3 regions of the Paenarthrobacter sp. NPDC089307 genome follow, and region 2 is predicted to be linked to each of the others. Evidence: riboswitches for the same ligand, from Rfam matches in the RefSeq annotation. Region 2 holds a riboswitch; each other region holds the start of a gene.

Region 1 (5,696 bases), on a different contig from region 2:
TCCGCGGCTTGTCCCCGGCCGGCTTCGGCACGGGCAGCGGCTTTCCCCACGGCAACGCGAAGGCAGCCACCGGCTCACCCAACTGGACCCCGTGCGGAGGTACCACCATCACTCCGTCAGCACCAGCCAGTCCGCGCATCATGCCCGGCCCCGTGTGCTGGGCCGGCGACGCCAGGCCGTACACCACCTTGAAGGGCATCAGCCGTGTCCGCCCCGGATCGGCGTCGATGGTGGTGCCGCAGGGAACTTCGTTTGTTGCTTCCAGTCGCCCGTGGCCCAGCGCTGCCAGCAACGGTCCACCCACAGTGAACAAAGCCATCATCGCGGCCAAGGGGTTGCCGGGCAGCCCCACCACGAAACGCCCATCCGGCAACTCGGCAAGGACAGCCGGATGCCCAGGCCGCATGGCAATGCCATCAATCAGCAGGCGGCCCCCAAGTTCGGCCACAGCCCTCCTGAAATGGTCCGTACCGGACCGCCCCGTTCCACCAGTAGTAATGACGACGTCGGCAGGCGGCTCCGCTTCTGCCTCCGGTTCCCCCGGTGCCGGCTCCGTGTCCTGGAGCGCTCCCATCCATTCCTCGTAGTTGTCGCCGACCCGGAGTTGTTCCCCTGCAATACCGCCCAGGAGTTCCACCACCGCGCCCAGTTGCGGCCCAAAGGTGTCCCTGACCTGTCCCGGCTGCGGTATCCCCCGCTCCACTACCTCCGAACCGGTCAAGAGGAACCGGACCAAAGGTTTCCCAAGGACGTCCAGATGGTCCAGGCCGGCGAGAGCCGCGAGGGCGATGTGTGCAGGGTTCAGCAGGGTCCCCGCCTTGAGCAGGACGTCACCTTCGGCGGCCTCTTCGGCAGCTTTACGGATGTGCTGGCCGTTACGGGGCTCCCCCGGCTTGGCGGCGCCGCCCAGCGCGAGAACCGGCAGGCCGTCGTCGTCCGTCGTGATGACACCGCTTTCGCTGCGCAAAACCGCCTTGGTACCAGGAGGAACCAGGCCGCCGGTGACAATCGGGCACGCCTGGTGGGGTGCCAGCCTCAGGCCAGGCTCACTGAGGATCCATGGGCCGCTTCCATTTATTGCCCAGCCGTCCATGGCGGAGGAGGCGTAGTGGGGCATGTCCTGTATCGCCAACGCATCCGAAGCCAATGTGCGGCCAAGCGCTGCCTTCAGCGGAACCGGGCCCGGCGGTATGGGAGTGGCGGCATCGAACGCTCGCTGCCGGGCCTCCTGCCATGTGTGCGCCGCGTGGTGGCCCTCGCCGGGGGCCTCCGTCATTCGGCGTCAGTCCCGGATTCCGAGTACTCCTTGGCTATTTTCCTTGCCAGTTCCAGGGCAGCGTTCATTGAGGCGTCATCGCTGGCCTGGCCAATACCGCGGGCCATTCCGGCGGCATACCCGGCAATGAAGGTAGTCAGCGGCGCGGCGGGTCGGACCACCGAATGCGCGGCCACTCCTGCCACAGCAAGTACCTCGTTGATGTCCACATCCACGCCCTCAAGCTCAAACGCCTGCAGCAGCGTGCGGCACCAATCCTCGAGCGTCTCTTCCTGGCTCTTCACGTCCGCCTCCAACTTGTAGTCAATACCCAGGGCCGCGGCGTCTTCCCACGTATCCACATCGTCCGTAGAGCCTGCGGGGACGTCAACCTCCAGCAGGTTCAGCCTAGCAAGCAGCTTGAACACTGAAGAGTTCGTTAACGCTGAACCTTGCGACACGCCGGAGCCCCGCGAAGCCAACTCCACTTCCCGTTCCAAGGCGACGGTGCTGTAAACCCCCAGCAAGGGTTGTTTGCGGCCATCGGCAGACACCGCCATGACCCCTTCCACCGCGGACCCTTCCATGGCGGGATGCACCGCGAGTGCCTCCCACAAGCGGCTGACTCCCTCCGAGGCCTTGGGCATATCGCAAGCCAGAACCAGCGTCCAATCGCACCTCGATCCGGCGGCTTTGAGGGCGGCCAAGCCGGCCTCGATTGCCGCGGCTGGCCCTGCGAAGGCTGGCTCCTCACGCGCCATCAGGACTGCGTCGGGCAGTGCATCACCGTAAACGTCCGGACCCACCACAACCACAGCTTCCGCACCACGTGCCGCCTGCAGTGCACGCGAAAGGAGGGTGCCGCCGTCGTACTCCAATGTCGGCTTGGGCACGCCACCGAGGCGGGTGGCCCTGCCACCCGCCAATATCACGGCGTTGAACTCCATCCGCCCAGAGTACCCGGACGGGCGGAGGTCAATGGAAATCGATCAGGCAGCGGATTCCGGCAACAGGAACGGGTCCCAGTCCGGCGCAGGTTTCTCGAGTTCTTTGATCTGCCACATGGTCCCCTGGGGCACACCGGGTTTGAAACGGAGCTTCCAGCCCATTTCGGCCAATGTATGGTCGCTCTTGGCGTTGTTGCATTTCAAGCACGCCGCAACCAGGTTTTCCCAGGAATCCGCGCCGCCCCTGGATTTGGGGTGGACGTGGTCTATGGTGTGGGCTGTTTTCCCGCAATAGGCGCAACGGTGTCCGTCGCGGCGAAGAACCCCGCGGCGGCTCACGGCAGTGATCCTGTTGTACTTGGGACGGATGTAGCGGTTGAGGAGGATCACGGAGGGGCGTCCGAGAATCTCCTGTGGCCCGACGACAGGCTCGTCGCCTTCGGCCACTACGCTAGCTTTCCCAGTGAGCACAAGGACCAGCGCCCGGCGGAAGGTAATAACCGCCAGCGGTTCATATCCAGCATTCAGAACGAGTGTGCGCATGCACGTACCTCTTCACGGCCGCACCCGTCAGGGGCACGAGGGCCGGCTGCCCTCTGCATGTACGGGCTGTGGATCGACAACACAAGAGTAAGCACTTATATGCCGTATCAACGAATTTATTTGTCGTTTCGCTCACAGTGTCCGCAAAAGTTCACACCTGGTTAAAGCAGAACACCCCGCCGGCCTGGGCCTGCGGGGTGTTCCTGGGAGCTAATGGCTAGCCGTTGACGCGGATGAATACCGGTCCGGAGCCGACGTTGACGCTGAACAGTGCCGTGGTGGATCCGTTCCATCCACCGTGGACTGCCATGCCGTTGCCAACGTATACAGCAATGTGGGCCTGTCCGGCCAAACCGCCGTTGGCGTAGTAAGCGAGGTCGCCGGGCTGTGCTTCAGCTGCACTGACGGTGCGGCCCAGGGAGAGGTAACCGGCCGGCCAGTCGTGGAAGTGGATGCCGACGGCTGCCAGGGAGTTGGTCACCAGCATGGTGCAGTCCTGCGTCACGCCGAGCTGGGCGTAGGCGGCAGCGGCAATGGCTGCGCCGAGTCCGCTGGAAGCAGCCGGAGCGGCAGGCGCCGGGGTGGCGGCGCTTACTGCCACATTGGCATTGGTGGCCGGAGCCGTGGTGGTCTTGGAGGCCTTGGCCTCAACCTTTGCCGGAGCTTCTTCAACCACGGGTGCCGGAGCTTCCACCGTGGTGACAACGGGGCGCTCGTAAGAGATGGCAACCGTGGAATCAGCGGCGATGGTGGCCTGGGCAACCGACTGGACATCCAGGGCGGTCGTCGACGTCGATTCGCGGTCCACGTTGGATTCAGCAGCATTGGCGGCGATACCGCTTGTCAGCACCAAACCTGATGCGGCGGCGATGACTGCTGCCTGACGGCCGACGCCACCGGCGTTAGCGGTGACAGCCTTTGCGATGACGGCAAGCGAGCTGGTCTTGGGGGCCTCAGCGCGGTGCCGTGCAACTTTGTTTGCACTGGTCATTGTTTTTCTCTTTCGTATCCGGAGGCAGTTGGGGTACCCACGGGTAGTGGGTCAGCTGGCAGGGGTAGGCCAGCGGGCCCCGAATCGGGTTGTTTTAGCGGAGGGTGAAGAACGAAGACGTGCCGGTGGAAGCCACGGAGTGCAGCAGGGTTCCCTGGCTGGGGTTCAAGGCGCTGATCATCATGCCGTTGCCAACGTAGATGCCAACGTGCGCACCGCCGTTCTGCATGACCAGGTCACCAGGCTGGGGGGTGCTGGTGGGCTTCATCGCCGTCCAGGCATTGACGCGGGGGATGCTGATGCCGGCCTGGGCGTAGACCCACTGGGTGAAACCGGAGCAGTCCCAGCCGTTGGGAGTGGTGCCGCCCCAAACGTAGGGCGAACCGATTCCGGTGTAGGCGATGGCAGCAAGCCCGGAGGCTGCAGCGCTTGAGGCGGATTCCTTGGCTTCGGAGGACTGGGCCGTGAGCGCGGTGGCGTCGTCAGCAGCACGCTCGGTGACTTGGGCCGCACGCTGGACGATCTTGGGGGCTTCCTGGGTGGCCACGGTCGGGCTCTCGAAGGAAACGGTGGCTGTCGGCTCTGCGGTGACCACTGCGGTTGCGGCCAGCTGCTGGGTGCTGGAGACCTCCGACGTGGAAACATCGGTGTCAGCGGCGTGGGCCGGCAATCCGACAGTGAGGACGAGGCCCGAGGCTGCTGCCAGCACGGCGGCCTGGCGGCCTACGGTACCGGCGTTCGAAGAAACAGCTTTCGAAAGAGTGTTCAACGGGTTCGTACGAACCGTTTCAGCGCGGTGGCGCGCAGGGGTAGTGCGTGATGACACGTAGGTAGCCTCTCCCAATGCCTGCGAGGTGAGCTGTCGGATTCGGATGGGAGTCATCCGGCCGCGCTGCTTCACGGGAAACTTTGCGACTTAACCCCAAGGCCTTCAGATGAAGACCAGAAGTGGTTCCCCCGCCCCTGCCAGACGATTTTTGCGAACGGAACTCGAGTGGTGGCAGAGCTAGGCAATCCACTCAAGTGCACCGGCCCCCTAAAAAGCCGATGCGCTCTGAAGGTTATAACAATTGAAAGCGAATGTCACATTCAGGTCACGAGGCCCGTCATCAATGCGAGAGGGCACCATCACGTGGCTTAGAGCCAGCCCATGGGGTCAACGACCTCGCCGTTGACCTGGACCTCAAAGTGCAGGTGGCAACCCGTGGACGCGCCAGTGGTGCCACTCAGGGCTACGGTGTCGCCGCGGTTGACCGTCTGGCCTACCTGGACGTTGAAGGACGACAGGTGGTTGTACGTGGTCTCGAGGCCATTGCCGTGGTCCACGACCACGCGGTTGCCTCCGCCGTACTCGTGCCACCCGGCGAAAGTCACTTTGCCGGCTGCGGCCGCGTGGACGGCGGTACCGCACTGGGCAACGAAGTCCTGGCCGCGGTGGAAGTCACCGGTGCCGCCAGTGAGTGGGCTGACGCGGTAGCCGAAAGGAGACGCGGTCACCAGGGAGTCGAGGGGGCTGCCCAGGGTGCCGGCGGAAGAATCGCGCTGGATGCTGCCTGCAGACTGGGCGCTGAGCAGTTGCTTCAGCTTTCCGTCGGGGTCCGCTGCGGTAGCGACGGCTGCACGGCTGAAGTCGATTTTGGCTGATGCTGCCGCGGAGACCTCGGGCTGGCTGCCTACGGCGCCCGCAACGGAGAGGGCAGACTCGGTCTGGCCCGATTCCGATGTGGCCATGACCGGGCTGGTGGCGGGCAGTCCGACAGTCAGGGCAAGGCCGGTGGCGGCAAGCGCCACTCCGGCTTTCTGCCCGACGCCACTTGCTGCGGCGAAGTCGGCAACCTGGCGCAACGGGCTCTTACGGCGGCGCACCTGGCGTTCGGTGTCGCGGGGCCGGATCTCCGATACGACGCGGGCTGGCCGCAGCTCAGTAGCGGGGCCGGACGCGCGGCGGCGGCCCCTGACG
Region 2 (5,696 bases):
GGTGATGATCAGCGCCACGAAATTCGCCAGCTGCGGGTCCATGAAGCCGCGGCAGGACAGGAAGATCAGCAGGTAGGCCACGGTGGAGGCGGCGCCGATGAATCCGAAGCGGACCAGCTGCCCGAAAAGGCTGCTGCGTGGCGTCGACTCGGAGGTGCGCGAGGACGCAGGCAGGGGACCGCGGGCCAACGCTGCCCGGAGTTCGGGGACCGGGATGCGGCCCGTCACGAGGTCGCGCGTCAGGCGCGTCATGCCGCGGAGGTCGGCCAGGGCGGTTCGTACGACGTCGACGCTTGAGTTGGGATCGTCCGTCCAGTCCACCGGGACCTCGTGGACTCGAAGGCCGCAGCGCTCGGCCACCACCAGGAGTTCGGTGTCGAAGAACCAGGCGTTGTCCAGGGTGTGCGGCAGCAGCCGGTGTGCCACGTCCGCGCGGATGGCTTTGAAACCGCACTGGGCGTCGGAGAAACGTGCCCCCATCACGGTGTGCAGCAGGACGTTGTAGCTCCGGGAGACGAACTCGCGCTTGGGTCCGCGGACTACGCGGGACGTGCGGGCCAGCCGGGTGCCGATTGCCAGGTCTGAGTGGCCGGAGATCAGGGGCGCCAGGAGCGGTGCCAGAGCGGCGAGGTCAGTGGACAGATCCACATCCATGTACGCCAGGACCGGAGATGGCGATGCCAGCCAGACTTGACGGAGGGCGTTGCCCCGGCCCTTCTCTTCGAATCGCTTGACGGTGAGTTGGGGCAGTTCGCGGGCCATGCGCTCGGCGATCCTAAGCGTGCTGTCCGTGCTGGCGTTGTCTGCCACGGTGATGCGGAAAGTATGTGGAAATGTCTCCGTGAGGTGGACGTGCAGGCGGCGCAGGCATTCCTCAAGGTCCCTTTCCTCGTTGTGGACGGGGATGGTGACGTCCAGGACAGGAACCGTGGTCCGGGTGTCAACGGGAGAGCGCCGCGGCTGCCGAACGGGCAGGGCAGGAGCGGCGGGGTGCCCCGCATGGGCGGGGTTCGGCAGCGCACTGGGGGCGGGATCTATGAGCGTCATGGATCCAGAGTGGTGCCGCCGATTGTGAGGGCTTTAGGCGGAAGCTGTGACATGACTGTGTAACTGTATGGGGCCGTGAGGTTGTGCCGGGATATGCGAAAGCCGCCCCGGTCTCCGCTGCCCGCACCGGTTGGAACTGGTGCGAACGGCGGTAACCGGGGCGGCGATCAAGTTTTCTGGCTTAGTACCAGTTGTTGGCCAAGTGGAAGGCCAGGGCAGCTGACGGGGATCCGTAGCGTTCCTTGATGTAGTTCAGGCCCCACTTGATCTGGGTCTGGTAGTTGGTCTGCCAGTCAGCACCGGCAGAGGCCATCTTGCCGGCCGGAAGCGACTGGACAATACCGTAGGCGCCGCTGGAAGCGTTGGTGGCAGTGGTCCGCCAACCGGATTCCTTCTCCCAGAGCGTGTTCAGCGCCGTCATCTCAGAGGCGCTCCAGCCGTAGCTGCCAAGAATGCTGGCGGCGTAGGCCTTGGCTGCTGCGGGGTCATCCACAGCCTTGGGGGCAGCTGCGGCGGCCGCGGCCTCTGCGGCGGCAGCAGCGGCGTCGGCTGCTTGCTTGGCGGCGGCGTCAGCGGCAGCTTTTTCTGCGGCGGCCTGGTCAGCGGCGGCCTTCTCGGCTGCTGCCTGCGCGGCAGCGGCCTGGTCAGCAGCTGCCTTGTCGGCGGCGGCTTTGTCGGCGGCAGCCTTGTCGGCAGCGGCTTTGTCCGCAGCGGCCTTGGCAGCTGCAGCCTTTTCGTCGGCAGCCTTCTTGGCGGCTGCGGCCTCCTCGGCTGCCTTGTTGTTGCTGGCCTCGGCCGCGGTCCGGGCCTCAGCCACGCGGCTGGCTTCAGGAAGCGTCAGGGCAGCGTTCGCGGCGGTTCCGAGTGAAGCAACGCCCAACGCGGCGGCGATAACGCCAGCCACAACGGACATGCGGTGGCCGGACTTGCCCTCACGGGCGGCCTTCTTGAGGACGGTCTGCGACTTGGTGAGCGGGGCTTCGTTCTGGTCGCGGTGACGCGCGGAATGGCGCGTCTGATCGTTAAATTCAGACATGTGTGATTACCTCTCAGCGCCTGCGGAGTTAGCTGTCGGGTTCGGATGAGGTCATCCGGCCGCGCGTCACGCTGCGGCTTCACCCCTAGGGCCGGCAAATGCCTGGGCCCGGAGACTCTGGGTCCCCCGTCTCTGCCTCGGAGTAAGAACGGACTCCGGGAAGTGGCAGAGCTCGGCGCATCCCGGATGTGGGCCATTTGGGGCGACCCACCCTTTCGACGGTACAGGAGGTTTCCGCAGAAGTCACATTTAGGTAACAGAGATCACGGCGCCGGTGAGTCGCCTTGCTGGATTCGTTACGTTCGTTCGCTGTTGGCGGCGGGGAGGCGAACGGCAAATTCCGTGCGCCCGGGACGGGAGGTCACTTCGACGCTACCGCCATGGGCTTCCACGATCGATTCCACGATCGACAGGCCCAGGCCGGAGGTGCCTTCGGACCCTGATCGGGCGGCATCGGCCCGGGCAAAGCGGGAGAAAATCCGGCCTTGGAAATCCTCAGGAATGCCGGGGCCGTTGTCGGTTACGGTCACTACTGCGCTGCCGTCGGCTGAGAGCATGACGCCGGTGACCACCGTGGTGCCGGCATCCGTGTGCTTCCTGGCATTCGACAGCAGGTTGGCCAACACCTGGTGCAGTTGCGTCGCATCACCGCGGACGGTCACGGGTTCGTCGGGCAGCCTCAGTTGCCAGATATGGTCCGGCGCCATGACTTTCTCATCGCTCACGGTCTCTATCACAAGCTGTGTCAGGTCCACGTCCGTGACTTTCACGGGCTGGCCTTCATCAAGCCGTGCCAGCAGCAAGAGGTCTTCCACCAGCGTTGTCATCCGTTCGGACTGGCTTTGGACCCGCGCAAGGGACTTCCTGCCATCGTCCGTGAAGGTCTCGGTCATCCGCAGCAGCTCGGTGTAACCGCGGATGGCAGTCAGTGGCGTCCGCAGTTCGTGCGAGGCATCGGCCACAAATTGCCGCACTTTGGTTTCGCTTTCCTGCCGGGCTTCCAGCGCACTGGATACGTTGTTCAGCATTTGGTTCAGGGCGTAACCCACGCTGCCCACTTCAGTTCCCGGATGGGAGGCCGACGGCGGTACCCGTACCGCAAGCGCCACCTCACCGGCGTCGAGAGGCAAGCGCGAAACCTTGGTCGCCACCTCCGAGAGCTGCTCCAAAGGCCGCATCGTCCGCCGGATGATCACGGTGCCCACCAGGCCGATCACCACCAGGCCACCAAGGGAAACCAGCACCATGGTCCAGACCAGCGACGCCTCTGCGGCCTGCTTGTCCGCCAAGGGAAGGCCGGTCACGATCACCTCGCCGGAGGTCTCCACTGCCACCAGGCGGTAATCACCGTTGGACAAGGAGCGGTCAACGGCGCGGCTGTCCCGGGGGAGCGAGAGCAGAACCCGTTCGTCGGCGCCTGACAAGGAAACCCGGTTGCCCTGGGCATCGATCAGGCCCGAGCTACGCACAGTGGATCCGACGATTCGCGCGTTCAGGGTGCCGGCAGCCTGGCCACGGGCCTCCAGCGGATCCGGCCTCCCGGACGGCGAATTCGGAAAGCTCGACGGCGGCCTGCCGAAGTCAATCGCGCGGCTGGACGCCTGCTCCAGCTGCTTGTCCAGTTGCCGGTTGAACACCATGTCCATCGAGGCGTAGCTGATGACGCCCACGGCACCGCAAATTGCCACAAGCAGCGCCATCGCCACCAGTACCAGGCGGGTACGCAAGTGCCACGTGGAAGGGTTCAACCAACTCCGCTGCGTAGTCCGGGCGACCCCTGAGAGGGAACTCAACGCTTAGTCCGCAGGTTTGATGACGTATCCGGCACCGCGGACGGTGTGGATCATAGGTGGGTGGTTGGACTCGATCTTCTTGCGGAGGTAGGAGATGTACAGCTCCACGATGTTGGCTTGTCCGCCGAAGTCGTAGTCCCACACGCGGTCCAGGATCTGGGCCTTGCTGACTACTCGTTTGGGGTTTTCCATGAGGTAGCGCAGGAGTTCGAACTGGGTGGCGGTGAGGGTGATGTCCTCTCCAGCCCTTGTCACTTCCCGGGTGTCCACGTTCAGGGTCAGGTCACCCACCACCAGTTCGGCGGTGTCCATGGCGGCCACGCCGGAGCGCTGCACCAGCCGGTGGAGGCGGAGGAGTACCTCCTCCATGCTGAAGGGTTTGGTGACGTAATCGTCGCCGCCGGCAGCCAGGCCAACAATGCGGTCCTGCACGGCGTCCTTGGCAGTGAGGAAAAGTGCTGGAACTTTGGGGGCGAAGGCGCGGATGCGGTTCAGGACCTCCACGCCGTCGAATCCCGGCAGCATGACATCGAGTACCAGGACATCAGGGCGGAACTCTTTTGCGAGCTTCACGGCTGCGGGACCCTCCCCGGCGACAGCCACCGACCACCCCGCCATCCGGAGGCCCATGCTCATGAGTTCGGCAAGGCTGGGTTCGTCATCCACCACCAGGGCGCGGATGGGGGAGCCGTCCGGGTGGGAGAGCTGGGGAAGGTTGTTCGTCATGGAGTGCGGGGAGGCCATGGGACAACTCTCCGTTCTGCTGGTTTGCCGACGCTTTGCCGGTCCTGTGAGGACGCTGTGAAGTCAACACTAGCGAGGTAGGAGTCCCGCGTGCGTGCCTTCCCGCCCTCTTTGGAGCTGCTGGGCCTTGGGAGCACCCCTTTTTGGGTTACTTTGCGGGTTTGGCGTCGGCAAAGTGGGTGCTGAAGGCACAAGGCCCTCGACGCCGGGCCGCAGCTCCCAGGTCGCCGCAGCTCCGAGGTCGCCGCAGTTCCTATGTCACAGGCCGACCATTTCCGCAGCACAGCCTCCGCACAGCAACGGGTTCAACTCTGGTGCGTACAAGGACAACCAAACACCTGGAGAACACCATGATTCAGCAAAACCAGCCCGCGCACCCCGACGACGCAAACCAGGGCCGCAACAGCCTGGCCGGTGCGAACCAACCTGCAAAGCTCGACGGCGGGGCCGCGGCCGCGCCGGTTTCGCCCGGTCAGGCAACGCCTGCCCACCTGTCAGCAACGAGCCAGCCGGCCGCGGGGTGGGGTGCGCCGATGTCGAGCACCGAAGGGTGGGGCGCGCCGTCGTCGGGCACTCAAGGATGGGGAACCAGCAATACATCCGCGCTGAAGACAGGCGCAGGCAACCGCCGGGGAACCAAGCGCACGCTGATGGTCGCAGGGATCGCGGTGGTGGTTGCAGCCGGAACGGCGGGTGGCTTTTATGCCATGGGTAGCGCGAGCTCTGCCAGTGCGGCGAACACAGCACCGGGCCAAGGCGGTGCCGGTGGGTTCGGTGCCCAGCAGGGCCAAAACATTCCTGGGGGAGGAGCAGGACAAGGCGGAACAGGCCAGATGGGGCCCGGCCAGATGGGCGGCATGGCCCCTGATGGCTTTGGCATGGCTGGCGGGCTCAACGCTGCCATCCATTCCGAATATGTGGTGCTCCGGAACGAGGAATACGTGACCATGGCAGATCAACTCGGCACGGTCAGCGACGTTTCTTCGACGTCCTTGACGGTCAAGAGCGAGGACGGCTTCACCCGGACCTATGCCCTCAACAACGACACCACCGTGGCGCAAGGCGTCCGTCAGCGG
Region 3 (5,696 bases), on a different contig from region 2:
ACAACCTTGGCCGGGCGGACGCCCGGTACGCCGCCCAGGAGGACGCCCTTGCCGCCAGCTGGAGCCATCAGCGAAGACGCGCCGACAACCACGGACAGGCGGCCTGCGACCTCGGACATCGGGGCGAGCAGCGGAAGGGTTCGGCCTTCCTGCACGGTCTCGTAGGCGATGGCCGTGACGCCGGAGTTGATGAGCTCGGCGGTGAGCTCGGGCTCTGCGGCGAGGTGCAGGTAGGTGAAGAGGATCAGGCCCTTGCGGAAGCGGTGGTATTCGGCCGCGATGGGTTCCTTGACCTTCATGACCATGTCGGCGCGGGCCCATACGTCATCGGCTTCGTTGACGATTTCAGCGCCGGCGATCGAGTATTCCTCGTCGGTGATGCCCGAGCCCAGGCCTGCGCCGCGCTCAACCAGGACGGTGTGTCCGTGGGTGCGGAACTCGTGGACGCCGGCAGCGGTAATGGCTACGCGGAACTCGTTGTTCTTGATTTCTTTGGGGACGCCGATGATCATTTACTGGCTCCATCGTTTGCGGCTTGTTGGGCCGAAGATTTGCTGTGGGCTGTGATTCCAGAATAAATCCGGCTGTGAGGCAGGCGACATGGAGCTGGCAGCCGCTGAGGAGCAAAACCCCGGAAAATCAAGGGAGTTTTTGTGCGTAGCTCGACATTTGTCGAGTGCTGGAGCGTCAAGTGTCGCCTGCTGTTGGTACGCTTTTTGGATGCAGCAGGACGTGGAACAGATCGTTGAGCGCGTGGCGCTGAAGCTTGGCCGCGGGCTGTCCCTGGAGGACCTCGACGGCGTCCTGCTCGCCTACAGCTCCAACCAATCCCACGCCGACCGCGTCCGCGTGAACTTCCTGCTCAGCAAGCGCGTCCCCAGCGACGTCAGCGCCTGGCAACTGTCCCACGGCATCTCCACCGCCGTCCGTCCCGTGGTGGTTCCCGCCAACGACGAACTCGGGATGCTGGGCCGCGTTTGCGTGCCGCTGCTGGTCCGCGGTTTCCGCGTGGGCTACTTATGGGTGCAGCAGGACCTTGAGGAGCAAAGCGCGACGGCGATCCTCGCCCAGTTGCCCGGCGTACGTGACGAACTGGACCTGTTGGCCGGCTTGCTCCTGGACTCGAACACAGCCGAGTCCGAGTTCCGGCGCAGGCGCGAGCAGGAGTTCCTCTCGGCATGCGGCGGAGAGTCCAACGCCGTCGCGGCCGTGGCCGGTTGGAAGGAAATCCAAGGCCGCGGTCCCTGGCAACTGGTGACCATCCTGGACGCCGACGGTGCCCGGTCCGACGTCGATCCCATCGCGGCAACCCTCACGCACCGGTCCGCCGCGCTGCAGTCGACCATTGGCGTCAACCCCGCGCTGTTCAGCGCCGGCACGGAAACTCACTCGGTGGTCCTGTTCCGGGAATCCGGCGGCCGGGCCGACCACGCCCAGGTCCTGGTCCACTATCAGCTTGAGCTCGCCAAGCGCGCCGGCAGGACCGTGGACAGGGTCATCCTGGGGATCAGCGAGCCGTTCCACGTGATTCGCCAATTGGCGGGGGCCTACCGCCAGTCCAAGGTTGCCGCCCAGGCTGCCGCTGTGGACGCCCAGCTGGGGGAGTTGGTGGACAGCCGCTCCGTGGGGGTCTACCAGCTCTTTGACCGTTTGCTGGCGCCAGGAGGCTGGGACGACACCGGTTCCGTGCATTTCAGGACGCTCGAGGACCAGGACAAGAACGGTGAACTCCTGCCGGTCCTTGAATTGCTGTATGACAACGACGGCGCGGTTCAGGACGTTGCAGCCAAACTTCACCTCCACAGGAGCAGCATCTACAACCGCCTCGGCCGGATCCGCCAACTTATCGGTGCGGATCCGTTGAATGGCGCGATCCGCCTCGAACTGCACGCTGCGCTGAAGGCGCGACGCTGGGCCGGGAGGCCCCGGATCTGAACCTTGGGCAATCAACGCGGAAGAGGCAGGCACCGTGGGTGCCTGCCTCTTTCGTTTCAGCCTTTAGGAGCGCTTCAGCCGTTGGCAACTCCAGCGGCCCATCCGGCGCCGGAAGGTGGCCGTGCGGCTGCTGCTGCAGTACCTGCCATGCCATCCGGTGTGCACGTTGGTGCGGGGCATCCGGGTGCTCACTGCAACGCCTTTTGGGCGGCGTCAAGGAGTGATTCCAAGGTGCTGGCCTGTGGCTTGACGGTGGCGCTGGGACTGCCGGTTGGCCGGGGCTTGGGGGTCTCGGTCTGCGTCGGAGTCGGCGTCGGAGTGGCAGTCGGCGGAGCCGGTGTGGGCGTCGGCGTCGGGGTTGCCGTGGCCGGCGGTGTGGTGACCGTGTCAGAGGGCACGTCGCTGGGAGCAGGTGCAGGCTGTGCCGGGGCCGGCGTAGCCGTTCCGGGCGCTGGCGCCGCAACTGGCGGCACCGCAGCGGCCGCCGAGGGGACCCAGACAGGGGCAGCCAGCGAGACGTGCGGTGAGGGAACCGACGACGGCGAAACCTCGGCGGGTTCCTCCGGTACCGTGCCAGGCTGGCCCGCCTGGGACGAAGCCGAGCCCGACGAAGATGGGGAGGAGGCCGTGGTGTAGGAAGCGCGGGGTGCCGGGGCGGCCGAGCCCGTTTGCCGGTCCTGGCCGTCCTTGCTGCCGCCGGCTTCCTGAGTGGGGGATTCCTGCCCGAAGAACGGAAGTTCCAACGCTTGCCCCAGCCCGCCTGCAGTCAGCACCAAGCCCAGTGCGCCTGCAATGACTGCCATGCGCTGGCTCATGTGCTTCACGGACGCGGCTTTCTGCAGGACAGCTTGCGGCTCGCGGTCAAAAGCAGATGTAGCCCGGAAGCTTGCTGCGGTCACCGGCGCCGGCGTCACGACGCGGGCTGTTGCCGACGATGATGCTGCGGCGGCTTCCTCGCGTGGAGCAACGACCGGAATGGCTGCGGTGGCCGGTTCAGGCAGATCCTGTTTCGGGCTGGCAGGCCGGACGATGGGAATGGCCGCCGTTGGAGGACCCGGCGTGGTCGACACCGGGGCTGCGGCGGCTTCGATCACTGGAATGGCTGCCGTCGCCGGTTCGGGGAGGGCAGGGCTGCCCGCGTTGGGTTCCACCGGATCTGCGTTGGGTTCCACTGGCTCGATCACGGCCTTGGCTGCCCGTTCCCGCTCAGCGGCCCGGGCGGCCGCGCGCGTGGTGGGGGCGGCTGCGGCTGGTGCCACCTGGGTGGGGATTGCCGCGGTGGCGGCTTCCGGCGTCGTACTTTCTGCTCCGGTGACCTGTCCGCTGGGTTGGGCCCGACGGCGTCCGGTTGGCTTGGTGCGCTCGCGCTCCAGTTGTGCGCGGCGCGAATTTTCCATGGTTGGGGACATGGTTGTTGCCTCTCAACGCCTGCGAGGTTAGCTGTCGGGTTCGGACGAGGCCGTCCGGCCGCGTGGTGCGGCTTCACCCCAAGGGCTTGTGGAGAAAACAAGCCCGGGAAACTGTGGGTCCCCCGTCTCTGCCGCGGGTCTGGCGGATCCTGGATTGCGGCAGAGCCCGGCGTCAATCCAGAAGCGGCCCAGCGGAGATTCGGGTCGCCCTACGACCGTACAGGAGGCGGAAAGTAAAGTCACATTAATGTAACGGGCGGTAGGTCGCCCCTTGCGGGAGGGTCCTACCGCTTAGGGTTCGGGGCTGGTGAAAGCCCTGCCAGGAGCGTCGGAATTCCGAGGACTGCCCCCAACACGGCCAAGATATCCATGGCCCAACACTAGCCTTCTGCCCGTACTGGCCGGTAGACATGAGCTATGGATCTACCAGTGATGCCGCCCATTTCGCCCATGCTCGCCAAATCTGTCCCCGCAATCCCCGAGGTAGGGCATTACGAGCCGAAGTGGGACGGCTTCCGGACCATCGTCTTCAAGGATGGGGATGAGATCATCCTGGGCAGCCGCAATGAGAAGCCCATGACCCGCTATTTCCCGGAGCTCGTGGAGGCCTTGAAGCGGAACCTCCCGGACAAATGCGTGATCGACGGCGAGATCGTCATGATCGAGGGCAACCGGCTTGAGTTCGAGGTGCTGCAGCAGAGGATCCATCCCGCGGACAGCCGGGTGCGGATGCTTGCAGAGAAGACCCCGGCGTCCCTGGTCGCCTTCGACATCCTCGCGCTCGGCGACGAAGACCTGACGGGCAAGCCGTTTTCGGAGCGTCGTGCCGTCCTGGAGCGGGCACTGGCCAAAGCCGAGCCACCCATCTACGTCACGCCTGCTGTGACCGACTTGGAGCGTGCGCAGGAATGGTTCGTGCAGCTCGAAGGCGCAGGGCTGGACGGGATTCTCTCCAAGCCCCTGGACGGGACGTACCAGCCGAACAAGCGGGTGATGTTCAAGACCAAGCACGAACGCACCGCCGACTGCGTGGTGGCCGGATTCCGCTGGCACAAGACGGCGAAGGTTGTGGGGTCGATGCTGCTGGGCCTCTACGATGACTCGGGGCGGCTCCACCACGTGGGCGTCGTAGCGTCATTCCCCATGGCAAAACGGGAAGCCTTGGTGGCTGAGCTCGAACCGTATCAGGTGGAGTTTGCCGAGCACCCCTGGGGCGAGTGGGCCAGCCAGGAGGACGCTCCCGGGGGTTCGAGGATGCCCGGCGGCCAGAGCAGGTGGAGTGCCGGCAAGGACTTCTCCTTCGTCCCCCTGCGCCCCGAACTGGTGATTGAGGTGGCCTACGACTACATGGAGGGCGATCGGTTCCGCCACACGACGCAGTTTCGCCGGTGGCGGCCGGACCGGACCCCTGAGAGTTGCACGTACTCCCAGTTGGAAGAACCTGCCGAGTACGATCTCGGGCAGATATTGAGCCTCCCGTAGGTGCCGGTACTACTCTTCGTGCCCCTGGTCGCTGCTCATGCTGCCTTCGGCGGGCGGGGTTTCTCCCGGTGGCACTCCGCCGCCCGGCTCCAGCCCCGTGATATTTCCGTCCAAGGGGTCCGGGTTGGCTGAGGATGCGGGGTCGTCGTCCTCGTCCTGGCGCATGTCGGGGTCTTCGTGGATGCTGTCGGCCTCGGCAGTGGTGTCGATGGGTCCGGTAGCACCGCTCACGCCGAAGGTCTGCGGATCGTCTTCCGGGTCATAGCTGGTCATGGTGGCACCCTTTCGTAAGCAGACTTACTAATTTGCTGGCCCCGCCAGCCTAGCCTGATTCGGCCGAACCCAACAAGGGCACCCGGGTGCGCGCCGGCGTCGTTCCTGAGCGGCCAGGCGCCCAGCGCTCAAGCGGCCGGCCGCTTAGCGGTGCTGCGTTGTAGCGGTAACGAAGCTGCGGATGGCATCTGCCACGGCCTTGGGCCGCATGTGCTGGGCCACGTGCCCGACGCCGGGAATCTCCACCAGGCGACCCTGCGCCACAGCCCTGGAGAGCCGCAGCGACCACTCCGGCCCCGCTACATGGTCGCGGCTTCCCCGCAGAATCAACACGGGGACCTTTATCCGGGAGAGGCGATCCTCCGTGGGGTATTCCATCATCACGGGCAGCTCGGTGAAGTACCAGCGGGGTCCGCAGCGAAGATAGTCAGACAAGACGATCCAGTTGGACGACGGGCTCTCGCGAAGGATGCCATCGAGGGTCAGGGCGAGGGATTGGCGCATGAGGTTCTTGTGCCGGGAATCAACAACCGGACCCATCAGCACCACGTGCCGCGCGGCTTCGGGCCGGTGCAGGGCAGCCTCGATAGCGAACTG

The links. Region 2 has a riboswitch for cyclic di-AMP ahead of AB0N72_RS13275 (hypothetical protein). Riboswitches for the same ligand answer to the same signal wherever they lie in the genome.
Region 1: linked by a shared signal. The riboswitch ahead of AB0N72_RS06935 (C40 family peptidase) and the one ahead of AB0N72_RS13275 (hypothetical protein) in region 2 are both predicted to bind cyclic di-AMP.
Region 3: linked by a shared signal. The riboswitch ahead of AB0N72_RS07990 (hypothetical protein) and the one ahead of AB0N72_RS13275 (hypothetical protein) in region 2 are both predicted to bind cyclic di-AMP.

What each region holds. Positions count from the first base shown of each region.
Region 1 is NZ_JBFBHE010000002.1:662,707-668,402, forward strand. It holds gene AB0N72_RS06915 (molybdopterin molybdotransferase MoeA) at 1-1,276, opposite strand, end outside; gene AB0N72_RS06920 (NTP transferase domain-containing protein) at 1,273-2,202, opposite strand; gene AB0N72_RS06925 (HNH endonuclease) at 2,245-2,745, opposite strand; gene AB0N72_RS06930 (NlpC/P60 family protein) at 2,963-3,736, opposite strand; gene AB0N72_RS06935 (C40 family peptidase) at 3,831-4,562, opposite strand; cyclic di-AMP (ydaO/yuaA leader) riboswitch at 4,567-4,735, opposite strand; gene AB0N72_RS06940 (M23 family metallopeptidase) at 4,874-5,696, opposite strand, start outside.
Region 2 is NZ_JBFBHE010000005.1:88,642-94,337, reverse strand. It holds gene AB0N72_RS13280 (glycosyltransferase) at 1-1,047, opposite strand, end outside; gene AB0N72_RS13275 (hypothetical protein) at 1,229-2,083, opposite strand; cyclic di-AMP (ydaO/yuaA leader) riboswitch at 2,087-2,271, opposite strand; gene AB0N72_RS13270 (HAMP domain-containing sensor histidine kinase) at 2,380-3,876, opposite strand; gene AB0N72_RS13265 (response regulator transcription factor) at 3,880-4,620, opposite strand; gene AB0N72_RS13260 (hypothetical protein) at 4,971-5,696, shown strand, end outside.
Region 3 is NZ_JBFBHE010000003.1:105,240-110,935, reverse strand. It holds gene ald (alanine dehydrogenase) at 1-512, opposite strand, end outside; gene AB0N72_RS07995 (helix-turn-helix domain-containing protein) at 721-1,935, shown strand; gene AB0N72_RS07990 (hypothetical protein) at 2,124-3,332, opposite strand; cyclic di-AMP (ydaO/yuaA leader) riboswitch at 3,347-3,499, opposite strand; gene AB0N72_RS07985 (ATP-dependent DNA ligase) at 3,762-4,826, shown strand; gene AB0N72_RS07980 (DUF6480 family protein) at 4,836-5,099, opposite strand; gene AB0N72_RS07975 (alpha/beta hydrolase) at 5,244-5,696, opposite strand, start outside.